3 regions of the Rhodococcus sp. ACT016 genome follow, and region 1 is predicted to be linked to each of the others. Evidence: riboswitches for the same ligand, from Rfam matches in the RefSeq annotation. Region 1 holds a riboswitch; each other region holds the start of a gene.
The links. A riboswitch is a leader RNA that binds a small molecule or an ion and turns the genes downstream of it on or off. The one in region 1 is predicted to bind cobalamin.
Positions count from the first base shown of each region.

Region 1 (9,556 bases):
GACCGAGCGCATCCGACTGGGCACTGCCGTCGTGGTGGCCTCGCTCGAGGATCCGATCCGGCTGGCCGAGGACGCGACGACGGTGGACGCGCTCAGCGGCGGACGGCTCGAACTGGGGCTCGGCGCCGGCGCCGACCCGGCGACCGCCCGCCGCTTCGGCAGGGACCACGACACGCGCCGCGACGATCTGCGGCGGACGGTCGAGACCCTGATCGAACTGTTCGAGGGTGGGCGGATCGTGCCCGACGGGTGTGGACTTCGCGACCGGATCTGGCTCGGGACCGCGTCGAGATCCGGGATGGAGCTGGCCGCCGAACTGGGGGCGGGGGTGCTCTCCGGCCGCAGTTCGTCGCCCCAGGGTCCCGACGACGCGGTCTCGGCGCGAATGCTGGCCGAATACACGCGGCGTGCCACGAATCCGCGGGTCGGGCTGTCCCGCCCGGTGGTCTGCACCGACGACACCGCATCTGCGCGGGTGCTGCTCGAGGGGGGAGTGACCGACTGGGTGGACAGGGGTGTCCGGACCGGACGCTTCCCCGAAGGGTTCAGTGCCACCGACTATCTGGACCGCGGTCACGTCTATCACGGATCGGCCGAGACGATTGCCGCCGGCCTCCGGGACGACGCCGGCCTTCCGTTCGCCACCGATCTGCTGTGCCATGTCCAACCGGTCCACCTCACAGCGGCACAGTGGGAACCGATCCTCGAGCGGGTGGCCACGCGGTTGCGTCCGCTACTGGCCCAGCGTCAGGATGCGGTCACACACTGATTCCAGCGCGCGGTCGTCGTGACTGACCATCACGACGGCCGTGCCGGAGTCGGCGAGATCTCGCAGCGCCTCCAGGACCTGCCGGCCCACCGTCGGGTCGAGTGCCGCGGTGGGCTCGTCGGCCAGCACCAGCCGGGCGCCGGACACGAGTGCCCGGGCGAGCGCGACCCGTTGGCACTGGCCACCGGACAGGGCGGACGGCCGGGCCTGCAGGGGCACCGTTTCGAGCCCGAGTCGGTGCAGCGCCGACGTCGCGGCGGCGCGGCCTCGCGCGCCCCGCAACCGGACCGGCTCCACGACCGATTTCCAGATGGGCCAGCGTGGATCGAGGCTGCCCACCGCGTCCTGAAACACCAACTGGACCGACCCGGATGCGGGGGCGGGCGCACCCGACCACGTGACGGTGCCGCTGCCGGCCCTCTCCAGTCCCGCCAGGATCCGGAGCAGGGTGCTCTTGCCCGATCCGGAAGGTCCGCGGATACCGAGGATCTCGCCGCGACGAACCTGCAGCGAGGTCGTCGGCACCACCTGCCTGGTGCCGTAACGGTGGCCGACGGCTTCGACGTCCAGGACGACCTCGCCGACGGGTGCCGTCCCCGGCGCGTCGACGAGCGGATCGTGGGCGCGGATCAGCGCGAGCGTGTACGGATCGCGAGGCGCCGTGAGAATGCGCTCCGCGTCGCCGTGCTCGACGATTCTGCCGTCCTGCAGGACGTAGATGCGGTCGGCGAACTTCGCCACGAGCGGTAGGTCGTGGCTGACGATCAACAGGCTCCGGGACTCCGCGACCAGTCGGGTCAGCACCGTCTCGGCGGTGCCGGTGTCCAGCGCGGACGTGGGTTCGTCGGCCACCACGAGCGCCGGCCCGAGCGCCGTCGCCGCGGCGATGCCCGCGCGCTGCTGCATTCCACCGGACCACGTGTGGGGCCAATCCCGAACCCGCCGTGCGCTGTCCGCGACGTCGAGTGCCGCGAGCCGCTGCGCTGCCGCGCCGCGCGGGACCGGGCGCGACTTCGACCGCCAGGCCTCCTCGATGTTCGCACCGATTCTCATGAGCGGATCGAGCCCGCCGTAGGCGTCCTGCGCGACGTATCCCACTCGGCTGCCGCGGATCTCGCGCAGTTGCGCCTCGGATGCGGTGGTGACGTCGCACCCGTCGATGCGAATCGAGCCGTCCACCGACGCGTCCGCCGGAAGCAATCCGAGCAGGGCCTTGATCAGGGTGCTCTTGCCGCACCCGCTCTCCCCGATGACGGCGACGGTCTCGCCGGGGTTGACCGCGAGAGACACCGAGCGAAGCGCGCGGCGGCCGTCGGAGTACGTGACCGTGAGATCGGATACCGCCGTCACCGCCTCTTCCGACAGCACTGTGGTCTGGGCGGTCATCGTCGTCCCTTCACTGCGCGGAGCCGATGGAGTCCGTCGGCGATCAGGTTGGCCGCGGTCGTCGTCATCAGGATTGCGGTGGCCGGAACCAGCAGCAACCACGGCGCGGCCGTGAGGAACTTGCGGGCGTCGCCGAGCATCGCGCCGAGTTCGGCGTCGGGTTGCTGGACACCCAACCCGAGGAAGGACAATCCCGCCAGCGAGACCACGATCCCGCCGAGGCGGAGGGTCGCCACGACGGACAGTCGGGGGACCACCGCGGGCACGATGTGGCGCAACGCAATTCCCATCGTGCCGATCCCCGACAGTCGGGCCGCGGTGATGTAGGGGCGGTGCGCGAGGTCCATCGTGAGCGAGCGGGACAGTCGCGCATCGGCAGCCCACGACGACACGATCAGTGCGAGTAGGAGATTCGTGTATCCCGGACCGAGGAGGCCGACGATCGCCAGCGCGAGCACGAGGCTGGGAACGGCGAGGAGAACGTCGATCATGCGTCCGAGTAGCGAATCGACCCAGCGTGGCGACAATCCCGCGAGCACCCCCACCACGAGGCTCACCGTCATCGAACCGGCGAGCACGAGCAGCGCGGAGAGCAGCGACCGTCGCAGCCCGACGACCAGTCGCGCCGCCTGATCCCGGCCGTACTGGTCTGTGCCCAGCCAGTGTTCGGCGCTGGGTGGGCGCAACTTGGCGGCATAGTCGGGCAGGTTCGGGTCCGTGCCGATCACGAACGGTCCCGCCGCCGCGATCACCGTCACGGCCGCTGCGAGAACGATCCCGATGAGCAGGGCCCGGTCCCGCGACCAGGAGACCCGTGCTCGCGCGCGCATCAGCATTCCGATCGGTTTCCCGTCGATCGAAGTCGCGGATCGATCAACGCTGCGGCGCCGTCCGCGGCCAGATTGACACCGACGTAGACAACGGTTGCGAGCATCGCGAACGCCTGGACGACGGGAAGATCCCGGGTGGCGACCGACGACACGACATAGGCGCCGACACCTGGCCACGTGAAGACGGTTTCGACGATCGCGGCGCCACCGAGGACCGCGCCGGCGCCGACTGCCACCGCGTGCAGGTAGGTCGGCATGCTGTGCGGCAGGGCGTGCCGCAGCAGTGCGCGCCGCGTGGTGGCGCCGCGGCTGCGTGCGACGTCGACGACGGAACTGTCCATCACCTCGACCAGGCTCGATCGCAGCAGCCGTGACCACGTGTCGAACAGTCCGAAGGCCAGGCACAGTGCCGGCATCGCGACCATCGACCAGGATCCGTCGAGCACAACCTTGCCGATGCCCATGTCGATGACCACCACCTGGATCAGCACCAGTCCGACGACGAAACCGGGCGTCGACGCCGAGATCAGCGCGATTGCCCGGGCCACGGAATCCGGCCAGCGATCGCGGTACCGGGCCGCCACGAGACCGAGAGCGAGCGAGAGCGCGACGGCCAGGACCAGTGCGGCGGTCGCGAGGCGCAGTGTCGGACCGAGCCTTTCGGCGAACTCGGTGGTGACCGGCCGGCCGGTGACGTACGACAGCCCGAAATCGAGGCGCACGACGCCGGCCAGCCAGTGGAGATACTGCTGCGGCAGTGACAGATCCAGACCCAACTGCTCGCGCATCGCGGACAGCTGTTCGTCGGTGGGCTCCGGGATGCCCTGCGCGCCCAGAGTCAGTCGCGCAGGGTCACCCGGGGCCAGCGGAAGCAGCATCCAGATGAGGAGGCTCGCTCCCCACGCCGCCGCGGCGGCCTGGATCAGTCGTCTGCCGGCCGCTCGGGACGTGGCCTTCACGCCCCGGTGTCGTACCGGATGTGTCGGCGCACGTTGGACACGTCGTACCCGGACCACTCGTCCGACGTCACCACCGTGAAGTACTTGAACGTGCCCGCGACCACGTACGCCTGCTCGGCGACGAGGATCTCCTGCGCGCGCTCGAGCAGTGCGTTTCGCTCGTCCTCGTCGAAAGTGCTGCGCAGCTTCTCGCCGATCGCATCGATCTCGGGGTTGGACAGACCCTGCGCGTTCGACGATCCGCCGGTGGTCCACCGGACCAGGTACGGCTGGATGGGGTCCGCGGTCCCGGACAGCGAACCGCTCAGGGCGATCGACGAATCCCAGCCGGCCGGATTCTCCTTGACCGCAGCGGAATCCTCGGCCACGTCGATCTTCAGCTCGAACCCGGCCTTGGCGACCTGGTCCTGGATGCCGATCGCGACGTCCGTGGTCTCCGGACCCTGTGCCTGCGTGACGAATCGCACGGTGAGTCGCTGCCCGTCCTTGGTGCGGATGCCGTCGGAACCGACGACCCAGCCCGCCTTGTCGAGGGTCGACTTGGCGGCCTCGAGGTCGAACTTCTGATTGTCGAGCGCGTACGGAAGACCCTCGGGGTACAGGCCCTCGGCGGCGTCGAACGAGCCGTTGCCGATGTTGTCGGCCACGCCCTGGTAGTCGATCGCCTGGGTGAAGGCCTTGCGCACGTCGAGATCGGTGAAGACGCCCTCCTTCAGGTTCATCTCGATCAGCAACGACTGCAGCGCCTTCGGCGAATTCTTCACCGCGACACCCGGGCGTCCCTCGAGCGCGAGTCGCGCGCCCGTGGACGGATAGAACGCCATGTCGGCTTCGCCGCTCTCCACGCCGGCGATGCGCGCCTGCTCGTCGGGCACGACATCGACGCTGATTCCGCTCAGCGCGGGGGTGCCCTGCCAGTACGCGTCGTAGCGGACGAGCTCGAGATCCGTGGGCGTCCACTGAGTGATGGCGTACGGCCCGGTGTAGGCACCCGATCCGACGATCTTCGCGGAATCGCCGGCCGCGGCGTCGATCGCCTCGACGTCGTAGATCTGCAGCGAGTTGTCGCGCGCCGCCAGACCCGCCGGAACCATCGCGTTGGGCTTCGGTGTGCGCAGCACCACCCTGTCGCCTTCGACGACGGCCTGGGTGCCCGACTCCAGGTACACCCGTGCGGCCTTGGACTTCTCGATCTGGCGGGTCAGCGCGGCGGCCACCGCCTGCGCGGTGACCGGCTTGCCGTTCTGGAAGGTCTGTCCGTCGCGAAGGGTGATCACCCACGTCAGGTCATCGCGCCGTTCGACGTTCTCGGCGAGCCAGGGCGTGATTTGCCCGTCCTCCTCGACCTGCAGCAGGTTCTCGGCGACACCCCAGTCGAACAACCAGTTGGTCCCGGTCGCGGCCGGATCGAGCCCGGCGATCTTGTACGAGTTGTAGATCGTCAGATGGTCGTCCGAGATGCCGTCGCTGGTGCCCGATGCACCCGACGAGCATCCCGTGACTGCGAGGGCCGCAGCGACGGTGAGGACACCGGCACGCAGCAGTGAACGCCGCCCCTGAAGGGCGGTAGATATCGAACTATTCATTTCCATCCTCGTGGCTGTCTTGGCTCGACGCAGGTGTCCTGGCTCCCGGATCGGCACTCGCCCCCGGCCTTCCAACCCGGTGGGGTCGTGGCCGAGCGTTGGGGGTTCGCTCCTCGGTGACAGTTGCGGGACAGCCCCGGATTCTCACCGGTGTTCCCTGCGTCGAGTGGCACAGTACAAGACGAATCCGGACAACCAGGACCCGACGACACGAGGTTGGGGATCAGGATTCGACGACGACCAGGAGATCTCCACCTTCGACCTGCTGCGGACCGCGCAGGGCGACCCGAGTAACCCGTCCGCTGGTCGGCGCGGTGATCGAGGCTTCCATCTTCATCGCCTCGATCGTCGCGACGGTGTCGCCGGCTTCGACCCTGTCGCCCTCGGACACCGAGATCGACACCGTTCCCGCAAACGGGGCGGCGACATGACCGGGGTTGTTCTTGTCGGCCTTCTCGGCTGCCGGGACCTCGCTCGCGATGGAGCGGTCGCGCACCGACACCGGCCGCAGTTGGCCGTTGAGGATGCACATGACGGTGCGGTAGCCGCGCTCGTCGGACTCGGAGATGGCCTCGAGGCCGATGAGCAGTTCGACACCCTTGCCGATCTGGACGCGGTGTTCCTCGCCGCGGCGCAGGCCGTAGAAGAACTGGTTGGCCGACAGTCGCGAAAGATCGCCGTAGCGCTCGCGGCTCTCCTCGAACTCTCGGGTGGGGCCGGGGAACAGAAGTCGGCTCAGGGTTGCACGACGTTCCGTGGACGCCCCGTCGAGCAGTTTTTCGTCCGCGTCCGAGAGGCCGACTTCGGCGCTAGCGGCGTCTCGACCCTGGAGTGCCTTGCTGCGGAACGGCTCCGGCCAACCGCCGGCCGGGGTACCGAGTTCGCCGCGCAGGAAGCCGATGACGGAGTCGGGGATGTCGAATCGCCCCGGATCCGCGGCGAACTCGTCGACCGACACTCCGGCCCCGACGAGATGCAGTGCGAGGTCGCCGACGACCTTGGACGACGGGGTGACCTTGATGAGTCGGCCCAGGAGACGATCCGCTCCCGCGTAGGCTGCCTCGACCTCCTCGAAGCGGTCACCGAGGCCGAGGGCGATGGCCTGCTGGCGCAGGTTCGACAACTGGCCGCCGGGGATCTCGTGCGAGTAGACGCGTCCGGTCGGGGCCGGGATGCCGGATTCGAACGGGGCGTACACCTTTCGCAGTGCCTCCCAGTACGGTTCGAGGTCGCACACGGCCTGCAGGTCGATGCCGGTGTCGTATTCGCTGTGCGCAGCGGCGGCGACGATGGCCGAGAGCGCGGGCTGACTGGTGGTGCCCGCGAGTGGTGCGGCGGCGCCGTCGACGGCGTCGGCGCCGGCGTGCCAGGCGGCGAGGTAGGTGGCGAGCTGGCCACCGGGGGTGTCGTGGGTGTGCACGTGCACCGGCAGGTCGAAGTTGCTGCGCAGCGCGGACACCAGCTTGGCGGCGGCGGGGGCGCGGAGCAGTCCGGCCATGTCCTTGATCGCGAGGATGTGCGCGCCGGCGTCGACGATCTCCTCGGCCAGGCGCAGGTAGTAGTCGAGGGTGTAGAGGGTTTCGTTCGGGTTCGCGAGGTCGCCGGTGTAGGACAGCGCGACCTCGGCGATGGTGGTGCCGGTCTCGCGGACGGCCTCGATCGCGGGGCGCATCTGGTCGACGTTGTTGAGGGCGTCGAAGATCCGGAAGATATCAACACCAGTTGCCGTGGCTTCATCTATGAACGCGCGGGTCACCTTCTCGGGGTACGGGGTGTAGCCGACGGTGTTGCGGCCGCGCAGCAGCATCTGCAGGTTGATGTTCGGCACGGCCTCACGCAGCGCCGCCAGGCGCTCCCACGGGTCTTCCTTGAGGAAGCGCAGTGCGACATCGTAGGTCGCGCCACCCCACGCCTCGATCGAGAGCAGCTCGGGGGTCATCCGGGCGACATAGGGTGCCACGGTGACGAGTCCGGAGGTTCGGACACGGGTGGCCAGCAGCGACTGGTGGGCGTCGCGGAAGGTGGTGTCGGTGACCGCCAACGCCTTCTGCTCGCGCAGCGCCTTCGCGAACCCGTCCGGTCCCAGTTCGAGGAGGCGGTCGCGCGAGCCCTTGGGCGGCGCCACGGACAGATCGATCTTCGGCAGCTTGTCGTGCGGATAGACCTTCGAGCGACGTTCTCCGTGCGGCTTGTTCACGGTGACATCGGCCAAGTACTCGAGGATGCGGGTACCCCGGTCCGCGGACCGTCGTGCGGTGAGCAGGTCCGGACGTTCTTCGATGAAGGAGGTGGTCACCTCGCCGGCGCGGAAGTCGGGGTCGTCCAGGACCGCTTGCAGGAACGGGATGTTCGTGGAGACGCCACGGATGCGGAACTCGGTCACCGCGCGGCGGGCACGCGCGACGGCGGCCTCGAGGTCGCGGCCACGGCAGGTGAGCTTGACGAGCATCGAGTCGAAATGGGCGCCGACCTCGGCGCCGAGGTTCGCGCCGCCGTCCAAGCGGACGCCCGCGCCGCCCGGGGTGCGGTAGGCGGTGATCCGGCCGGTGTCCGGGCGGAACCCGTTGGCCGGGTCCTCGGTGGTGATCCGGCACTGCAACGCCGCACCACGGATCGTGATCGCATCCTGCGACAGCCCGAGATCGGCCAGCGTCTCGCCGGAGGCGATCCGCAGCTGCGCCTGCACCAGGTCGACATCGGTGATCTCCTCGGTGACGGTGTGCTCCACCTGGATACGCGGGTTCATCTCGATGAACACGTGGTTACCGCGGGTGTCGAGGAGGAACTCGACCGTGCCCGCACACCGGTAGCCGATCTGCTTCGCGAACGCCACCGCGTCCGCGCAGATCCGATCCCGCAGCGCCGGATCGAGATTCGGGGCCGGCGCCAACTCGATCACCTTCTGGTGCCGACGCTGCACCGAGCAGTCCCGCTCGAACAGATGGATCACATTGCCCTCGCCGTCCGCGAGGATCTGCACCTCGATGTGCCGCGGATCGACCACCGCCTGCTCGAGGAACACCGTCGGATCACCGAACGCCGACTCCGCCTCCCGCGACGCCGCCTCGATCGACTCCCGCAACTGGCCGCGCTCGGCGACCCGCCGCATGCCGCGGCCACCACCACCGGCCACGGCCTTGACGAAGATCGGGAACTCCATGTCCTCGGCCGCCGCAAGCAACGCGTCGACGTCCGCGGACGGCTCCGACGACGCCAGCACCGGCAGCCCCGCCGCCTTCGCCGCCGCGATCGCCCGCGCCTTGTTCCCCGTCAACTCCAACACCTCGGCCGACGGGCCGACGAACGTGATGCCCCGCGCCTCGCACGCCGCCGCCAGATCCGGATTCTCCGACAGGAACCCGTACCCGGGGTAGATCGCGTCCGCACCGGCACGCTCGGCCGCCGAGACGATCTCCTCGACCGACAGATACGCGCGCACCGGATGACCGACCTCACCGATCTGGTAGGACTCGTCGGCCTTCAACCGGTGCACCGAGTTGCGGTCTTCGTACGGGAACACCGCAACCGTTCCGGCGCCCAGTTCGTAGGCGGCACGGAAGGCGCGGATCGCGATTTCGCCGCGGTTGGCGACGAGAACTTTGGTGAACATGACTGTGAACCTCACTGTCGGGTGATGCCGATTCGGCTTCGGCGCCAAGGCAACACAGCGACCCGCACCGAGATCTCGGCGCGGGTCGGGGTGATTCAGAAAGGGGAGCGCCCCGGGGTACAGGAGACGGTGATGCCAACGACCGAACCCCGGGGCGCAGTTCGTGGGCTCAGGCCACCACCGAGCGCTGCGGAACGCCGGTGTATTCGCTGAGCGGGCGGATCAGGGCGTTCGACTCACCCTGTTCGATGATGTGCGCCGTCCATCCGGTGATGCGGCTCATCACGAAGATCGGGGTGAAGACCTCGATGTCGAAGCCCATGAGGTAGTACGCAGGGCCGGTGGGGAAGTCGAGATTGGGCTTGATGCCGGTGGCCTCGCCCATGGTGCGCTCGAGGATCTCGTACATCTGGACC
Region 1 is NZ_JBEAET010000001.1:456,898-466,453, forward strand. It holds gene ACQ5DX_RS02185 (LLM class flavin-dependent oxidoreductase) at 1-769, shown strand, start outside; gene ACQ5DX_RS02190 (ABC transporter ATP-binding protein) at 734-2,155, opposite strand; gene ACQ5DX_RS02195 (ABC transporter permease) at 2,152-2,985, opposite strand; gene ACQ5DX_RS02200 (ABC transporter permease) at 2,985-3,944, opposite strand; gene ACQ5DX_RS02205 (ABC transporter substrate-binding protein) at 3,941-5,536, opposite strand; cobalamin riboswitch at 5,542-5,724, opposite strand; gene ACQ5DX_RS02210 (pyruvate carboxylase) at 5,754-9,140, opposite strand; gene ACQ5DX_RS02215 (bifunctional 2-methylcitrate synthase/citrate synthase) at 9,310-9,556, opposite strand, start outside.

Region 2 (9,556 bases), 2.9 Mb from region 1:
AGACCCCGGTCCTGACGTTCCCGGGAAACCCGGTCAGCACGATGGTCTCGTTCGAGGTGTTCCTGCGTCCGCTGCTGCGTCGGGCGGCGGGGCTGCCGCCGATCGACCGCGCGGACGCGGTCCTCGACCACGACCTGACGTCGGTGCCGGGCAAGCGCCAGTTCCTGCGCGGCCGGCGCACCGACTCCGGGGTCGAAGTGGTCTCCGGCCCGGGCTCGCACCTCGTCGCGGCGCTCGCGTGGGCCGATGTTCTGATCGATGTTCCCGCCGATGTGACCACCCTGGCGGCGGGCGAGCGAGTGAAGGTATGGCCCCTGTAGTGACCGAGCAGAACACGAGCGAACTGAGCCACCTCGACAGCGAGGGCCGCGCCCGGATGGTCGACGTGAGCGCGAAGGCGGACACCACGCGGGTGGCGCTGGCCGCCGGCGAACTGGTGACCACCCCGGAGGTGGTGGCGTTGGTGCGCGCCGACGACATGCCCAAGGCCGACGTGCTGGCGACCGCCCGGATCGCCGGCATCGCCGGGGCGAAGAAGACATCCGAGCTGATCCCGCTGTGCCACCAACTGTCGCTGTCGTCGGTCAAGGTCGAGTTCGGGTTCACCGAATCGTCGATCACGATCGAGGCGACGGCGAAGACCAAGGGGCCCACCGGCGTCGAGATGGAGGCACTGACCGCCGTCGCGGTGGCGGGGCTGACCCTGCACGACATGGTCAAGGCAGTCGACCCGGCCGCGACGCTCGACGGCGTCCGACTGCTCACCAAGGAGGGCGGCAAGCGCGGTCGGTGGCAACGTGACGAGGCATCGCCCGCCGCGGCACCGGAGACCGTCGGATCCGAGGTGCGCCCCGGATCGGCGACCGTCGTGGTCGCGTCGACCGGAGGCGCCCGCGGCACCCGCCCGGACACCACCGGCCCGGCGATCACCGAGTGGCTCTCCGCCCGCGGCCACGCCGTCCGCGGGCCGCTGGTGTACGCCGACGCCGACATCGCGGCCGGGCTCGCCGATGCCCTCTCCGACGGCCCCGCCCTGGTGATCACGACAGGCGGAACGGGCGCCTCCCCCACCGACGCGACCCCGGAGGCGACGCTGGCCGTGCTCGACCGGGAGCTCCCCGGGATCGCCGAGGAGATGCGCCGACGCGGGACGAAGGTGACCCCGCACGCGTCGCTCAGTCGCGGCGTGGTGGGGCTGTCGGGCCGCACGCTGATCGTGAACCTGCCGGGCTCGCCCGGCGGGGTGAAGGACGGGCTGTCGGTGCTCGATCCGGTCCTCGAACACCTGCTCGCGCAGATCGCCGGCGGAGGTGCCCACAGTGCGTGAACTGCTGGCCCGCATCTCGGCCGACCCCCTCGACCCCGCGGCGGTCGATGCCGCCGTGTCCGGGCCCGAGCACGGAGCCGTGGTGGTGTTCACCGGGGTCGTCCGCGACCACGACGGCGGCCGGTCGGTGTCGGCGCTCGAGTACCAGGCCCACCCGGACGCCGAACGGTTCCTGCGCCGGTGCTGCGAGCAGGTGTCCGAACGAAGCGGGCTGCCCGTCGCGGCCGTGCATCGCGTGGGCCTTCTCACGATCGGCGACCTGGCGCTGGTCGCGGCCGTGGCCGCGCCGCACCGTGCCGAGGCGTTCGCTGCATGCGCCGAACTGGTGGAACGGATCAAGGCCGAGGTGCCGATCTGGAAGCGGCAACGGTTCACGACCGGGGTCTCGGAATGGGTGGGGCTCTAGCCGACCGGTATGGTGGCAGGAACTGGACGTCCCGCGAGGGGCGTCCAGCGTCGTAGAACGCTTCATGTCTCGAGCAGGTCTTGCGGCGCTCGATCTTGCCCACCGGCAATGTCGCCACCTTGTGCAAGCCCCTGACCCGGGACTCCTCCGGCCGCGGGCATGCATGATTGCCCGAAAGGCACCGAGAAACTTGTCCACCAGCGTCACCTCCCCGTCCGGCGAGCCCGCCTCCTTCGCATCCCTGGGCGTTCCCGCGCCGATCGTCGCGGCACTGGCCGACGGTGGCATCACCTCACCGTTCCCCATCCAGGTCGACACCCTGCCCGACACCCTGGCGGGCCGGGACGTCCTCGGCCGCGGCAAGACCGGCAGCGGCAAGACCCTCGCCTTCTCGATTCCCCTCGCGGCCCGCCTGGCCGGCGGCAAGCGGCGCCCGCGGAAGCCCCGCGGGCTGGTCCTCTCCCCCACCCGGGAACTGGCGACGCAGATCACCGCGACCCTCGAACCCCTCGCGAAGGCCCACGGCCTGCGGGTGACCACGATCTTCGGCGGCGTCTCGCAGCACCGGCAGGTGAACGCGCTCGAGGCCGGCGTCGACATCGTCGTCGCCTGCCCGGGGCGGCTGGAGGACCTGATGAAGCAGGGCTTCGTCACACTCGACGACGTCGAGATCACGATCCTCGACGAGGCCGACCACATGGCCGATCTCGGCTTCCTGCCCGGTGTCACGCGCATCCTCACGGCCACCCCGAAGGGCGGTCAACGACTGCTGTTCTCGGCGACGCTGGACAACGGCGTCGACAAGCTGGTCAAGCGCTTCCTGCAGAACGAGGTGCTGCACTCGGTCGACGAGGCGAACTCGCCGGTCGCCGCGATGACGCACCACGTGTTCGACGTGACCGGCGTCGACGTCAAGAAGGCCCTCGTCCACAAGCTCGCGTCCGGCCAGGGCCGACGGATCCTGTTCATGCGCACCAAGCACCAGGCGCGCAAGCTCGCCCGCCAGCTCACCGAGGCCGGAATCCCGTCGGTGGATCTGCACGGCAACCTCTCGCAGAACGCGCGCGACCGGAACCTGGCCGCATTCTCGGAGGGTTCGGCGCGCGTGCTGGTCGCCACCGACGTCGCGGCGCGTGGCGTCCACGTCGACGAGGTCGAACTAGTCGTGCACGTCGATCCGCCCGCCGAACACAAGGCGTACCTGCACCGGTCGGGTCGCACCGCGCGGGCCGGCAGCGCCGGTGACGTCGTGACGATCGTGCTGCCGGACCAGCGCAAGGACCTGTCGGTGCTGATGCGCAAGGCCTCGATCAAGGTCACCCCCGTCCAGGTGACCGCCGAGTCCGAGCACGTGCTCGAGCTGGTCGGCGATCCGGCGCCGCACGTGCCGCCGGCCCCGAAGACCGAGAAGCAGCAGGCCGGCGGCGGGCAGCGTCCGGGTCGCCGCGGCGGCGGGCAAGGTGGGCAGGCGCAGCGTCAGGGGCAGGCCCGCGGTCGTGGTCCGCGCCCCGAGGGCGCGGGTGCCGCGGCCGGTGGCGGTCGCCGCCGCTCGGGTGGACGCCCGGGTTCGGCCGGCGGCAATGGGACCGGGTCCGGCGGATCGACGGGCGGTGGCTCACGCCGCCGCCGCGGCTGAGGCTCCCCCTTCACACCGGCGCCAGGCCCTGGACCCCTGGCGCCGGACGGCGGTCACGCTGTGTCAGTGCATCCGCTCCTGATACAGCCGATCGATCAGGGCATGCGCGAAGCCCTGCGGTAGTTCCTCCGTCTCGAAGAGCAGCCGGTAGACGATCGGTGCGACGACCACGTCGAGGATGTCGTCTGCCGCGGGCGTGAACTCGCCCCGGTCCCGACCCCGGGAGAGGATGATCTCGAGGCGTTCGCGCGTGTACTGGCCTCCGCGGAATCCGCTCTGACAGTCCGGGCCCCCTGAGACCATGTCGCGCAAGAACTCTCGGCCAGTCGCCGACCCTGTCTCCTCGGCGTACTGAGCCGCCCACGCGGTCAGGTCTCCCTGCACCGAGCCGGTGTCCGGTGGCCCTTCCGGGCGCAGTCGTGCGACCGCCACATCCGCGAGCAGCTGGTTCAAGTCGCCCCATCGCCGATAGATCGTCGACGGCGCTACCCCCGCCAGCTCCGCGATCCGGGGCACCGTGATGTCCCCCCGATAGTGCTCCGCCTGAAGCGTGCGCACGGCGGCATGTACTGCCGTTTGGATGCGGACGGCTCGTCCGCCCGGGCGTGGATTGGGAGTCGCTGCCACCACACCACCCTAACGCAAAGATTTTGCAGTAGGGACTCGCCGGAAGTACCGTTTCCGCAGTTTCGCAAAATCTTCGCGTTAATGGATCCGGCTGGCCTGCTCGAACGGGCCGGCATCGAGTGTCCGGAAGGGAATGGGACGCCTTGACGTCGACTCCGACCGCGCCACGTCGGCGCCGCAGCGCACTGACACCCCGAGTCGCATTCTGGCTGCAGGCGTCGGTCTTGGCCGTCGTCATGGGAGGGTCGAGCGCACCGACCCCTCTCTATCCCGTCTATCAGGCGATGTGGGGTTTCTCCCCGATCACCCTGACGGTTGCGTTCGCCGTGTACGCGCTCGCGTTGTTGGCGGCTCTTCTGACAGTCGGGGCGCTGTCAGACCACCTCGGACGTCGGCCGGTGCTGCTCGCAGCCCTGCTGGTCGAGGTGGTCGCAATGGTCGTCTTCGCCGTGGCCGACAGTGCGACTGCGCTGATCGCCGCACGTGTCGTTCAGGGACTGGCGACGGGCGCGGCCCTGGGGTCGCTCGGCGCCTATCTCATCGAGCTCGAACCCCGAAACCGACCGGGGCTGGGCACAGTGATCAACAGCGCCGGCCCGATTCTGGGCCTGGCCGTCGGCGCCGTGGCCTCCAGCATCATCATCACAATCGCACCGGGTTCGATACACGCGGTCTATGTCGTGATCCTCGGGCTCCTCGTCTTGCAGATCGTCGGCACCGCGATCACCCCGGAGACGGTCCGCCCGGCGCCCGGTGCGCTCGCATCGCTGCGTCCTCGTGTGCACTTGCCGCAGTCGGCCCGCCGCGCAGCGATGTGGGTCCTGCCCGCGGCCGTCAGCACCTGGGCGCTCGGCGGACTGATCCTCTCCCTCGGCCCGATCGTCGTGCGATCGATGGCGGGTTCGGGTTCGGCGATGCTGGGCGGGCTCATCGTCGCCGCCCTGGCGGGCACCGGCGGGGTCGCGGTCCTCCTCGTCGGCTCGTGGGCGCCCCGCAGGCTGCTCACCCTCGGGATGGTCACTTTGCTGATCGGCATGGCCACGACCATGATTGCCGTCGGCGTCGGTTCGTTGCCGCTGTACTTCGCGGCCACCGTGGTCGCCGGCGTCGGTTTCGGCGCCGGCTTCCTCGGCGTGCTGCGCACCCTGATGCCGCTTGCCGCCGCCCACGAAAGGGCGGGATTACTCTCGGCCATCTACGTCGTCAGCTATCTCGCGATGAGCGTGCCCGCTGTCGTCGCCGGCCGACTCGTCACCGTTGTCGGACTGAATTCCACGCTGCTCGGCTACGCGGCGGCGATCATGGTCCTGGTTGTCTTCGTCCTGGCCGGGCTTCTGCGCACGCCGCGGTCCGCCGCTGACCGAGGTCTGTCCAGCGACAAGATTCGTCGGTCCACCCCGAATCACGTTCCGGCTCCGCGGCGAGCGGATACTGGAAGCGCCGACATCAACATTCGGGACGGCACCGACGCCATCGAACTACGCCCCCTCGGCCGTGGCCCGATGGATACCGACCGGATCACCGCCCCCGGAACGGAGTGACGCGATGGCCCCGAACATCAGGATCGAAGCGGTCGTCGACCACGAATATCGCGTCCACATCGACGACCGTGGGGACTCCGTCGAGTCCGAGATCATCGTCCACCCCGACGTCCTCGCCGATCTCGGATTCACGCCCGCCGACGAACAACTGGTCGTGCACCACACGGCGGCCTTCCTTGCCGAACACCAGCCCGTCGTCGACTTCCCCACGCTCGTCTACCTCGACGAAGTCGCCGCCGCCTACCGCGACTACCCCGAACAACTCCGCCTCCGGTTCGATCGACGAGACGGTCACGAGGGGTAGGTGCTTCTGTCAGAAGCGCTCCCAGTGGATCGCGTCGGCCAGGTTCCGACGGTTCCGCCAGCCGAAGCGCTCGAGATCGGGAACCTCCTGGAACTTGTCGACTTTGCCGACGCACAGCCACGCGATCGGCCGCACCGGCGCCGGGATACCGAGCAGCTCGGTGAGGTACTCCTCCTCGTAGAACGACACCCAGCCGACGCCGATGTTCTCGGCCGCCGCGGCGAGCCACAGGTTCTGGATCGCGAGTACGGCCGAGAACAGTCCGGTGTCGTCGATCGTGTGCCGGCCGAGGATGTTCTGGCCGCCGCGCGACGGGTCGTAGGTGACGACGATGCCCGTGCCGCTCTCGCGAATTCCCTCGATCTTGATGGGGTCGAACGTCTTCCGGCGATCCTCGGGTAGCGAGTCGGCGAATGCCTTGCGGCGCCCGGCCACGTGCTGGGCGAACGCGTCGAGGGTGTCGGGGTTGCGCACGACGATGAAGTCCCACGGCTGGGTGTTGCCGACGCTCGGCGCCGCGTGCGCCGCGCCGAGCACACGCTCCAGGGTGCCGTCCGGGATCAGTTCGCCGCTGAACTCGGCGCGGACGTCACGGCGTCGGCGGATGGCTTCGTACACGGAAACGAGAGATTCGGTCACCACTCCACGGTAGCCGCCGGGGATCGGCGGCCTGCAGGGATCCGATCAGGCGTCGACGGTGTAGCGGTGCACGCCCATCATCGTGTCGGACTCGAGGCCCTCCGCCTCGGGCTCGGCGCACGCTTCGAGCAACGCGTCGATCGACTCGGGGTCCAGGTCGGTGCCGATGACGACGAGTTCCGTGCGACGGCCCTCGCCCGGATTCCACTTCTGCGGATGGAACGCGATGTGGTCGCCCACCACCTGCAGCAGATACTTCTGCTGGTGCCCACGGACACCGAAGTACACGTACCCCTTGATCCGGTAGATACCGGCGGGCTGCTTCTCCAGGAACCGGACGAGCCGGCGCGGGTGCATCGGCAGCTCCGACGTGAACGTCATGCTCTGGTACATCGTGTGGAAGTGGTCGTCGTGGTCCCCGCCACACTCCGTACACGTGTCGTCGGCCACCGCGAACAGCTCGTCGAACGTCAACTGCTCACCGGGCTGCGCTTCACGCCGCGGCGTCCGGTCGAACAGCAGCCCCGGATCGACCCGCCCCTGCACCGTCGAGACCACCGCGGCTCGGGGATTGATCCGGCAGACGTCGCTCAGGAGGGTGTCGTGGTCGTCCTCACCGATGCGGTCGGTCTTGTTCAGCACCACCAGGTCCGCGATCGCGATGTGCTGGTCGAGTTCGGGATGGCGTTGCCGACTGGCCTGGTACTCGGCGCCGTCGACCAGCATGACCAGCCCGCCGTAGGTGATGTACTGGTTCTCGCTGCCGAGGACGAGCCGAATCATGTTGCGCGGCTCCGCGAGCCCACTCGCCTCGACGACGATGACGTCGATCTCCGACGTCCGGTGCGCGAGCCGGTTCAGCATGTCGTCCATGTCGCTGACGTCGACTGCGCAGCACATGCACCCGTTGCTGAGCGCCATCATCGAGTCGACCTGGCCGGCGACCATCATCGAGTCGATGTTCACCGAACCGAAGTCGTTGACGATCACACCGATACGGGTGCCCCCGTTGTTGCGCAGCAGGTAGTTGAGCAGGGTCGTCTTCCCGGAACCGAGGAACCCGGCAACCACCACGACGGGGATCGACCGCGGACTCCGCTTCTTCGCCACCCCGACCTCCGTACCGCCGACAACACCGACCGGCAATCGTACTAGGTTCGCGCCTCGGACATTTCGGGCGATTTCTCCGGTTCGAAACCGGCATGCAAGAATGCCCCGGTCAGGTGATGACGAACGAGGAAGCCGGTGCGAAACCGGCGCGGTCCCGCCACTGTAATCGGGGAGCGACCCTCCACCCAGCCACGGCTCACACGCCGGAAGGCCGGGGGGAAGCGACGATCCGAGAGCCAGGAGACTCCCGTCATCGCAACCTCCTATTCGGGGCGGATTTCCCCGAGAGAGGTGGCCAGTCCACCATGCTGTTCGCTGCATCGTCACCACGGTTCTCCGCGTCGCGCCTCGACGAGTTCACCTGGGACAACTCTCTCCACATCCGCGCCTGACGCCCCATCGCTTCGCGGCGCACCAGCGCCGCCTCGTCAGGCTGATCTCGTTCGCCGGTGCGCTGCCCCGCTCGTCGTCGGCATACCCGAGAGCGAGTCGAGCCGAAGACCAACCGTCCCGCTCACCCGTGGAGAACCCATGTCCCAACGGTCCCTGACCGCCCTGCTGGCTGCCGTCGCCGCGGCAGGTCTCACGCTCACCGCGTGCTCGTCCGACACGTCGAGCGCCGACGCCGCCGTCGACGCGCGCGGGTGCATCACCGACTTCGACGCGAACACCGACTACTTCCCGGACAAGTCGACCCTGCTCGACGCGAAGAACTTCACCGTCGACTACCACGGCAGCTACCAGGTGCTGACCGTCAACCAGCCGTTCCCGGGCGCCTCGCCCGAGTCGTACGTGCTGGTCAAGTGCGGTGCGCCGGAGCCGGAACTGACCGGCGACCTGGCCGCGGCGCCGAAGATCACGACGCCGATCCAGAGCCTGTACTCGGCGTCCACGACGCACCTGCCGCTCATCACCGAGCTCGGCCAGCTCGATGTCCTCACCGGTGTCGCGAACGCGGCCAACGTGAACGGTGAAGACATTCGTGCCCGCATCGCGGAGGGCAAGATCGCCGAGTACGCGTCGGGCAAGACCGTCAACGTCGAGAAGGTCGTCGCGGCGAACCCCGACGTCCTGATGACGCAGGGCACCGACGACCCGTCGTACGTCAAGCTGCGCGCGGCCGGCATCCCGGTGGTCGCCAACGCCGAGTACCTCGAGAACACCGCTCTCGGCCGCGCCGAGTGGGTCAAGATGATGGCGGCGCTGACGGGCACCGAGGCGCAGGCGGGCACGCTGTACGACCAGATCCGCAGCGACTACGAGAAGGTTGCCGCCACCGCCGCGTCCGCCGAGAAGAAGCCGGTCCTGAACGGCACCATGTACCAGGGCACGTGGTACATGCCCGCCGGCGGTAGCTACGTGGGCCAGATGCTGCGTGACGCCGGCGCGACCTATCCGTGGGAGAGCGACCCTGCGACCGGCAGCCTCCAGCTGAACTTCGAGACCGTCTACGCACAGAACGGCACCGCGCCGCTGTGGCTCGTGATGAGCAACTGGCCCACCACCGGCGACGCGGTCGCCGAGGACCAGCGCTACGGACAGCTGACCGCCGTCAAGGACGGCCAGGTCTGGTCCGGCACCAAGGACATGGGCCCCACCGGCGGCAACAACTTCTACCAGTTGGGTGTGCTGCGCCCGGACCTGATCCTCGGTGACCTGGTCGCGATCGTGCACCCGGAGCTGGCCCCGAACCACGAGTTCGCGTTCTACCGGCCGGTTCCGCAGGCATGACGACGCTCCTGACCCGCCCGCCCGCCTCGGACACCGGGGCCGCGGGCGGGCGGGACGCCGCCCCGACCCCGCGGGTCCTCTCGCGCCGGGCGGCACTGGTCCTGGTCGGACTGGCGGCCGCAATCGTGGTGCTGTTCCTGCTCGCGCTGGCTCTCGGTCCGGTCCGCGTCCCGCTCGCCGACACCGTCCGCGTCGTTCTCGGCGCCCAGCCGTCCGATCCCCGCTGGCAGGTCGT
Region 2 is NZ_JBEAET010000001.1:3,330,739-3,340,294, forward strand. It holds gene ACQ5DX_RS15290 (molybdopterin molybdotransferase MoeA) at 1-320, shown strand, start outside; gene moaCB (bifunctional molybdenum cofactor biosynthesis protein MoaC/MoaB) at 377-1,327, shown strand; gene ACQ5DX_RS15300 (molybdenum cofactor biosynthesis protein MoaE) at 1,320-1,733, shown strand; gene ACQ5DX_RS15305 (DEAD/DEAH box helicase) at 1,798-3,369, shown strand; gene ACQ5DX_RS15310 (TetR/AcrR family transcriptional regulator C-terminal ligand-binding domain-containing protein) at 3,433-3,927, opposite strand; gene ACQ5DX_RS15315 (MFS transporter) at 4,140-5,537, shown strand; gene ACQ5DX_RS15320 (hypothetical protein) at 5,542-5,841, shown strand; gene bluB (5,6-dimethylbenzimidazole synthase) at 5,851-6,480, opposite strand; gene ACQ5DX_RS15330 (CobW family GTP-binding protein) at 6,526-7,590, opposite strand; cobalamin riboswitch at 7,661-7,857, shown strand; gene ACQ5DX_RS15335 (ABC transporter substrate-binding protein) at 8,122-9,321, shown strand; gene ACQ5DX_RS15340 (FecCD family ABC transporter permease) at 9,318-9,556, shown strand, end outside.
Region 2: linked by a shared signal. The riboswitch ahead of ACQ5DX_RS15335 (ABC transporter substrate-binding protein) and the one ahead of ACQ5DX_RS02205 (ABC transporter substrate-binding protein) in region 1 are both predicted to bind cobalamin.

Region 3 (9,556 bases), 110 kb from region 1:
CGCGGTGAAGGACCACCAGGTGGTCGCAGTACATCGCCGCCAGGTTCAGGTCGTGCATCGCGGCCACGGTGGTGAGGCCGCGTCGGCGGATCAGGTCGAGGAGCTCGATCGACGCGGAGACGTCGAGGTGGTTGGTGGGCTCGTCGAGCAACAACACGCAGGGACGCTGCGCGAAGGCCCGTGCGAGTTGCGTCTTCTGCTTCTCGCCGCCGGACAGGCTCTGCCACAATCGGTGTCGTAGCTCGGTGATGCCCGCCATGGTGAGGCTCTCAGTGACCACGTCGGCGGTGCCGACGGCGGCCGGGCGGGCCCACCCGCCCCGGTGCGGGATCACCCCGAGTTCGACGATCTGCTCCACCGTCAGTTCCAGTTCGGTGGCCGAATGCTGTTCCACCAGTGCCACGGTCCGCGCGAACTCGCGCCGACGCATCTCCGCGGCGGGCTGGTCGTCGATCACCACGCGCCCACTGTCGGGGCGCGTGAGACGGGCGACCGCCGACAGCAGCGACGTCTTGCCGGAGCCGTTCGGGCCGATCAGCCCGGTGAACCGCCTCGACGGCGCACGGCAGGACACGGCGTCGAGGATCGTGGCGCCGCCCACCGACCAGGTGAGGTCCTCGACGCGGACCTCGGGGGAGTGGTGGCTCATCCGCGGGCTCCTCGGCGCCGGAGCAGCAGCACGAACACCGGCACCCCGACGACCGCGGTGACGATGCTGATCGGCAGCTCGCGACCCGGCATGATGGTGCGCGCCGCGATGTCGGCCCACACCAGCAACACGGCCCCCACGAGCGCGACAACCGGAAGTAGGCGAGCGTGCAACGGGCCGACGAGCATTCGCGCGGCGTGCGGCACCACGAGGCCGACGAATCCGATCACGCCGGCCTGCGCGACGAGGGCCGCGGTGCACAACGACGCCACTCCGTACAGCACCCAGCGGGATCGCTCGACGTGGGTGCCCAGGCTCGTGGCCGCACGCTCGCCGAACGCGAACGAGTCAAGTACCCGGCTGTGCGCGAGCATCACGGCGGTGGTCACCGCCACGACGGCGGCGATCATGACGAGACCGGACCACCGCACCCCCGCGACCGATCCGAGCGTCCACTGCAGGACGCGGTGTGCGGCGTCCCGGTCACCCAGCAGAACCAGCGCCGACGTCACGGCCGCCGCGAACTGGCCGACCGCGATCCCGGCGAGGACGAGACGTCCGGGCATGAGGGTTCCGGAACGGGACGTCGAGATGAGGAACACCAGCAGCAGGCTCGCCAGCGCGGCGAGGAACGCCGCCGCCGACACCGCACTCATGCCGAACAGACCGACCGTCCCGACCCCGGCGGTCAGCGCGAGGACCGCGCCGAGCGACGCGCCGCCCGACATGCCCAGCAGATACGGATCGGCGAGCGCATTGCCGGTCAGGGACTGCAGCACGGCACCGCACAGCGCCAGGCCGGCCCCGACGAGCGCCGCTGCGAGCACCCGCGGCATCCGCAGGTCGACCACGATGTGCGTGGTCAGCAGATCGGTGCCGGGGCCGATGCCGAGCCGTCCGGCGATCGATTCGACCACGGTGCCGATCGACAGGTCGGCCGCACCGATCGCGACGCCGGCCGCGCAGCTCACCACGAGCAGCGCGGCCAGCGCCACCGACCACCCGGTGGCGGTCGTCGCGGCCACCCGGGTGGGAACCCGGGTCGTCACGCTCATCCCCGGCCGCCGCCCAACTGATCATTGACCAGTGCCGCGCCCTCGATCAGGCGCGGGCCCGGGGTGCTCGCCGAGAACGGCACCACGACGAAGGCGTTGTCACGCACGGCCTTCAGATCCTTCAGCGCCGGATCGTTGCGGAGGTACTCCTTCTTGGCCTCGGCCGTGTCCCACGACGCGTCGGCCAGGACGATCACGTCCGGGTTCGCCTTCAGCACCGTCTCCCAGCTGCCGTCGGCCCACGCGCCGTCGAGCCCGGCGAAGACGTTGGTGCCGCCGACCGCGTCGATGATCAGCTGCGGGCCGCCGGCATTGCCTCCGACGTACGGGGTGTCGGTGTTGCTGTCGTACCAGAAGATGCTCTTGCCCTTCGCCAGCGCGGCCGACTCGATGCCGGCGAGCGTCTCGCGCATCTGCGAGACCACACCGTCGGCCTCGGATTCCCGGCCGAACAGGGTGCCGTAGTCGGTGATCTCCGTGGCGATCGAATCCCACGCGACCGGCGGACGCTTCGACTTGTCCTTGCAGCCGAAGGGCGAGACGTAGGTGGCGATGCCGAGTTCGTCGAACGACTCCTGCGAGCCGACGGCCTTCTCGTCGAACGCGCTCGAGTACGACGCGAACACCAGGTCCGGCTTGGTCTCGAGCAGTGCCTCGCGGCTGGGGTAGTCCTTCTCGTCCAGCGCCGGAACCTGCGCGTACGCCGCCTGCCACTGCGGGGCGACGGTGTCGTCGAGGTAGGCCGTACCGACCATCTGGCCCTGTGCACCGATCGACAGCGCCGACTCGGTGGCGCCCTGGTTGAGGGTGACGGCTCGCTCGGCCGGACCGTCGAGCGTGACGGTGCGGCCGCAGTTCTGCAGGGAGATCGACGCGGTGCCGTCCCCGGAATTCGACGACCCGCCACACGCGGTGAGGGTCAGTGCGGCAGCGACGGATAGCGCCGCGGAGGAGATGACTCGGCGAGAAACACGCGAACGAACTCGCGATGAAACAGGGGTGCGCAAAGCAACCCGCCTTCCATGACTCGTGGAAAACGTGCAGGTCTGCGTCACGGCCGGTCTCCTGGCTCGGCAGGGATAGCCGCCGACTACGCCTTCCCGGATGCGGATGCATCCAGTGGCTGGGGTCGAACCCCGAGTAGTCGACGTACCTGCCCACAGTGGCGAGTACCGCGCCGGTTTCCACCGGACTTCCCGTTCGCCGTGACGACAACGTGAGGATAGACGACGGACTACGCCGCGCTGTCCGCCTTGTCCGCTTCCCGGCCGCGCGGCATCAGGGCCGACGACACGGTCAGCAGCACCGCGACACCGACGATGCCGACGAAGACGAGGTGGATCGCCCCGGCGAGGTCGGTCGGATCGGGTTCGGCGGCGTCGCCGACGCGCGCGTTGACGAGCGCGCCGAACACGGCGACGCCGACGGCGCTGCCGATCGAGCGGGCGAACATGTTGGTCGATGTCACGACGCCGCGCTCGCTCCAATCGACACTGGACTGCGCCGCGATGAGCGTCGGGGTGGCGATCAGGCCCATGCCCGAGCCGATCACGAAGCACGTCGCGCCCACCTGCCACACCGGTGAGCTCTCCGCGAGCAGCAACAGCAGCGCCGACCCGGCCAGCACGAGCAGGCTGCCGAGCAGCGCGGTCGAGCGGAACCCGATCCGCAGATAAAGCCGACCCGCCTGCGACGCGGCGATGGGCCAGCCGATCGTGAGCACCGCGAGCGCGAAGCCCGCGACGAGGGCGCCGGTGCCGAGGACACCCTGGACGAACGTCGGGACGTACGACGTCAGGCCCATCAGGATCGCGCCGACCGACAGCGACGCGAGGCTGCTCGCGACGAGCACCCGGCGCGTCAACATGTGCAGCGGCAGGATCGGATCGGCGGCCCGCCGTTCGACGAGGAGGAACCCGAGCAGCAGCAGCGCGCCGACCACGAAGACACCGATTCCGGCGGGGGACGCCCAGGCCCACGCCTGCCCGCCCTCGAGCAGCCCGAGGATCATCAGTGCGGCGCCGCCGGTGAGCAGGACCGCGCCGGCGTAGTCGATCCGTTGCCGCCGGACGGTGGCCTGCTCCGCGAACTTGCGGTGCAGCATCCACGCGGCGAGCGCGCACAGGGGCAGGTTCACCAGGAAGATCCACCGCCACGACAGGTACTCGGAGAACAAGCCGCCGAGGGTCGGGCCCAGCACCGCCGAGACGCCCCACACGCTGGCGATGTAGCCCTGCACCTTGGCGCGCTCGGCGACGGTATAGATGTCGCCGGCGATCGTCAGGCTCATCGGCTGGACCGCGCCGGCGCCCAGGCCCTGGACCGCCCGGAACACGATCAGCGCCGGCATGCTCCACGCGATGCCGCACAGCAGCGATCCGACCGCGAACAGCGCGATGCCCAGCATCATGATCGGCTTGCGCCCGAACGTGTCGGCGAGCTTGCCGTAGATCGGCACCGAGACAGCCTGCGCCAGCAGGTAGATCGAGAACAGCCAGGGGAACTGGGTGAAACCGCCCAGGTCGCCGACGATCGTGAGCACCGCGGTCGCGATGATCGTGCTGTCGAGCGCGACCAGCGACGTGCTGAGCATCAGTGACAACAGGATCGGGCCGCGTTCGGACCGCAGTCCCACCGAATTCGTGACCGTGTCGGTCGTCATCCACCCTCCAGCCGATCGATCGTCGAGTCCGAAACAAAGCTAACGATCTTCGGTGGGGGCGTATTCCCGGCGATCGTGCACGTGCTGTGGGGTGCGCCGATTCGCCGGACCGATAGGGTAGCCACGTGCGTCCTTCACTCGACTCCTACACCCATCTGGCCGGCGGCAAGGTCCGCGATCTCTACACGATCGACGACGAGCACCTGCTGCTGGTCGCGAGTGACCGGATCTCGGCCTACGACCACGTGCTGTCCACCCCGATCCCGGACAAGGGTCGGGTGCTCACCGCGATGAGCGTGTTCTTCTTCGAGAAGCTCGGCGGTAACCACCACCTCGCCGGCGACCCGCTCGACGAGCGCATCCCCGAGGAGGTGCTCGGTCGCGCGCTGGTCGTCCGCAAGCTGAACATGGTGCCGGTCGAGTGCGTGGCCCGCGGCTACCTCACCGGATCCGGGCTGGCGGACTACCAGCGCACCGGCGCGGTGTGCGGCGTCGCGCTGCCGGAGGGGCTCGTCGAGGCCAGCCAGCTGCCCGATCCGATCTTCACCCCGGCCAGCAAGGCGGAGCTCGGCGACCACGACGAGAACATCGACTTCCAGGCCGTCGTCGACAAGGTCGGTCAGGACCTCGCAGTCAAGCTGCGGGACGACACCCTCGACATCTACTTCCGTGCCGCGAGCTTCGCCCGGGAACGCGGAATCATCCTCGCAGACACCAAGTTCGAGTTCGGGCTGGACTCCGAGAACAACCTGGTCCTCGCGGACGAGGTGCTGACGCCGGACTCGTCGCGGTACTGGCCGGCCGACGGCTACGAGCCCGGCAAGGTGCAGCCGAGCTTCGACAAGCAGTTCGTGCGCAACTGGCTCACCAGCCCGGCGTCCGGTTGGGACCGCGCGTCGGACACCCCGCCGCCGCCGCTGCCGCAGGACATCGTGGACGCGACCCGTGCCCGCTACATCGAGGCGTACGAGCGCATCTCGGGCCTGTCGTTCGAGGATTGGGTGGGCTGAGATGAAAGCGCTGACTCCGCCTGTCGCCAAGCGGGTGCCGTTCGAGCGCATCCATCACGGGGAGACGTTCGTCGACCACTACGAGTGGCTGCGGGACAAGGAGGATCCCGAGGTCATCGAGTACCTCGAGGCGGAGAACGCGTACACCGCTCAGCAGCTCGAGCACCTGGATTCGTTGCGCGAGAAGCTCTTCCAGGAGATCAAGACGCGCACGCAGGAAACCGACATGTCGGTGCCGACGCGGCTCGGGGACTGGTGGTACTACTCCCGCACGGTCGAGGGCAAGCAGTACGGGGTCCACTGCCGGTGCCCGATCGCCGGGCCCGACGACTGGACCCCGCCGGAGTTGTCCGCGGACGTCGCGATCGAGGGCGAGCAGGTTCTGCTCGACGGCAACGCGGAGGCCGAGGGACACGAGTTCTTCTCGCTCGGGGCGTTCTCGGTGAGCCGCGACGGGACGCTGCTGGCGTACTCGGTGGACGTGATCGGCGACGAGCGGTACACGATGCGGTTCAAGGACCTCGGCACCGGCGACCTGCTGGTCGACGAGATCCCCAACACCGCGCCCGGCGCGACGTGGGCGATCGACCACCGGCACGTCTTCTACCTGACGGTGGACGAGTCGTGGCGGCCGGACACAGTGTGGCGGCACAAGCTCGGGACCGCCCAGACCGAGGACGTTCAGGTCTTCCACGAGCCCGACGAACGCTACTGGGTGTCGGTCGGGTCCACGCGCAGCGAGAAGTACCTGATGATCTGGCTCGGCTCCAAGGTCACCACCGAGGGCTGGATCCTCGAGTCGGCGGATCCCGAGGGCGACTTCCGGGTGATCCTGCCGCGCCGTGAGGGCGTCGAGTACGCGGCCGAGCACGCCGTGATCGCGGGCCAGGACCGGTTCCTCATCCTGCACAACGACGTCGTCGACGGCGAGAAGGCCGAGAACTTCGTCCTGGCGCAGGCGCCGGTGGCGGATCCGAGCGCGATGGAGATCCTGATCCCGCACCGCCACGACGTGCGGCTCGAGGACATCGACACCTTCGCCGACCACGTGGTGCTCAGCTACCGGCGCGATGTGCTGACGCGGGTGGCGATCTGGCCGCTCACGGCGGACGGGTACGGCGAACTGACCGAGATCGAGTTCGACGAGGAACTGTTCTCGGTGGGCCTCGGATCCAACCCCGAATGGGAGCAGCCCACGCTGCGCATCGGGTACGGATCGTTCATCACGCCGTCGCGGGTCTACGACTACCAACTCGGCACCGGTGAACTGGTGCTGCGCAAGGCGCAACCCGTCCTGGGTGGATTCGACCCCGCCGACTACGAGCAGCATCGCGAGTGGGCGGTGGCCGACGACGGCACCCGCATCCCGCTGTCGGTGGTGCGGCGCAAGGGAATCGGCGGCGACCCGGCACCCACGCTGCTCTACGGGTACGGCTCGTACGAGGCCAGCATGGATCCGGCGTTCTCGGTGGCCCGGCTGTCGCTGCTCGACCGCGGCATGGTGTTCGCGGTCGCGCATGTGCGCGGCGGCGGTGAGATGGGCCGGCACTGGTACGAGAACGGCAAGACGCTCACCAAGAAGAACACCTTCACCGACTTCGTCGCGTGCGCGCGGCATCTGGTCGCCGAGGGCCGTACGACCCCGGAACAGTTGGTCGCCGACGGCGGCAGCGCGGGTGGCCTGTTGATGGGTGCGGTAGCGAACCTCGCGCCCGAACTCTTCGCCGGCATCCTCGCGAACGTGCCGTTCGTCGACCCGCTGACCTCGATCCTGGATCCGTCGCTGCCGCTCACCGTGATCGAGTGGGACGAGTGGGGCAACCCGCTCGAGGATCCGACCGTGTACGAGTACATGCGGTCGTACAGCCCGTACGAGAACGTCGAGGCCAAGAACTACCCGGCGATCCTCGCGATCACGAGCATCAACGACACCCGGGTGCTCTACGTCGAACCCGCGAAATGGGTTGCGGCGCTTCGAGCGACGAAGATCGGTGACTCCCCGCTGCTGCTCAAGACCGAGATGAGCGCCGGCCACGGCGGTGTGAGCGGTCGCTACGAGAAGTGGAAGGAAGTCGCGTTCGAGTACGCGTGGGTCCTGGACACCGCGGGCGCGGCGTAACCATCGAGTGCCGTCAGTGGGGCGGGCGCCGGAAGGTGCCCGCCCCACTCACGTCTCACACCGGAACAGGCATGGCCAGTGCCGACAACACGTGTGCCGTGGGTGCCACCACCGCGCACCTTGCGGCGGCGTAGTCGAGGACCTGCCGGTGCTCGGCCGCCGAGAAGTCGGCCAGCCCGTCCGACACCAGGAACATCTCGACGTCCTGCATGAACCCGTCGAGCGCCGTGGTGAGGCACCCGATGTGGGCGTACACGCCGGTGACGATCAACTGATCTCGCCCGAGGTTCGCGAGGCGCTGTCGCAGATCGGTTCTCGCGAAGGCGCTGTAGCGCCATTTGTTGAGCAACACGTCGCCGGGCTCGGGGGCGAGTTGGGTCACTCGGATGGGGATCCACGATCGTCGAGTTCGCCGGCACGTGCTGACCGGCGGCTCTCACCGCTGGGCGCCTGCCCAGGTGTAGCGCACCTGTGGTCGCCCGGCGCGGCCGTACTCGGTGTGCCGGGCGAGCACGCCGTCGTCGGCGAGCCGCTCGAGGTAGCGCCACGCCGTCACTCGGGACACCCCGACGGCGGCGGCGACCTCGGCGGCCGTCAGCGGGCCGTCGGCGTCCCGCACGCAGACCCCGATCAGGTCTGCTGTCTGTGGGGCAACACCTTTCGGTGTGGTGGCGCGCGCGTCGGCGCTGCGCAGCACCGCCATCGCACGGTCGATGTCGCGTTGACTCGCCGCGGTCCCGCCCGCGGGCAGCGCGGCCCGGAACTCGCGGTAGTGCTCGAGCTTGTCGCGCAGCGCCGCGAACGTGAACGGCTTGAGCAGATACAGCACCACCCCGCGGGTCACCGCCGTCCGCACGACGTCGAGGTCACGGGCCGACGTGACCGCGATGATGTCGGGACTCGGGCGCAGGCCGCCGAGCGCGCCCGCGAGATCGAGCCCGCTCGCGTCGGGCAGGCCGATGTCGAGCAGCACCAGGTCGATCGGTTCCTCCGACGTGGCGGCCTCGGCGACGGCACGCATCGCGTCCTTCGCGGTGTGCGCCACCGCGTGCACCGAGAACCCTTCGATGCGTTCGACATACGAGCGGTGCGCCTCGGCGATCAACGGTTCGTCCTCGACGACCAGCACGCGGATCATCGGTCCCCACCCTCCGTGTCGCCGGTCCGTGGCGACCGCCTGGGTAACGGAATTTCGACCACCAGCATGCCTGCCAGTGACGGCTCGGTGCGCAACCGTCCGCCGTGCCGCGTGACGATCTGCGCGACGAGGGCCAGTCCCAGTCCCCGTTGCCGCGCCGGTCGTCCGTCCACGGGTTTGGTCGAGTATCCGCGGGTGGTCGCCCGCGCGAGGGCGTCCGGATCCATGCCGGGCCCGCTGTCGGCCACCCGGACGACGAGCATCGAATCTTCCTCCACCACGGTCACTTCCACCCACGCGCCCTCGTCCTCGCCGGCCCGGGCGGCGTCGATCGCGTTGTCGACCAGGTTGCCGACCACGGTGACCAGCTCGAGCGGGCTGAGCGCGGTCACCGGGCCGAGCGCGGTGTCCTCGGTGACCGTCAGTTCGACGCCGTGCTGCGCCGCCTCGGTCACCTTGCCCAACAGCAGCGCGGCCAGCGCCGGCTCGTGCACCGCCGCCATCAGACGGTCGATCAGCTGCTGGGAGGTCGCCAGTTCGGCCGTCGTGAAGGCGACCGCCTCGTCGTGGTGGCCCAGTTCGACCATCGTCACGATCGTGTGCAGGCGGTTGGCGTACTCGTGCGCCTGCGCGCGCAGCGACTCCGCGACGCTGCGCGCCGAATCGAGTTCGCCCAGGGCACTCTGCAACTCGGTGTGGTCACGCAACGTCACCACGGTCCCGATCCGCCGCCCCTCCCACAGGACGGGTGCTCGACCGACGACCAGGATCCGGTCGGCCGTCACGTGCACCTCGTCCTGTTCGCCGTCGGCGTCGGGCCCGATGCGCCGCAGCGTCTCGGGCAGCTGGTCCGGCGTGATCGGACCCTCCGGCAGCCACAGCAGCCGGCGGGCCTCGTCGTTGACGACGTCCACGCGGACCCG
Region 3 is NZ_JBEAET010000001.1:342,298-351,853, forward strand. It holds gene ACQ5DX_RS01630 (ABC transporter ATP-binding protein) at 1-649, opposite strand, end outside; gene ACQ5DX_RS01635 (FecCD family ABC transporter permease) at 646-1,704, opposite strand; gene ACQ5DX_RS01640 (ABC transporter substrate-binding protein) at 1,701-2,660, opposite strand; cobalamin riboswitch at 2,743-2,927, opposite strand; gene ACQ5DX_RS01645 (MDR family MFS transporter) at 2,939-4,366, opposite strand; gene ACQ5DX_RS01650 (phosphoribosylaminoimidazolesuccinocarboxamide synthase) at 4,492-5,376, shown strand; gene ACQ5DX_RS01655 (S9 family peptidase) at 5,378-7,495, shown strand; partial or broken gene ACQ5DX_RS01660 (isochorismatase family protein) at 7,551-7,877, opposite strand; gene ACQ5DX_RS01665 (response regulator) at 7,932-8,633, opposite strand; gene ACQ5DX_RS01670 (sensor histidine kinase) at 8,630-9,556, opposite strand, start outside.
Region 3: linked by a shared signal. The riboswitch ahead of ACQ5DX_RS01640 (ABC transporter substrate-binding protein) and the one ahead of ACQ5DX_RS02205 (ABC transporter substrate-binding protein) in region 1 are both predicted to bind cobalamin.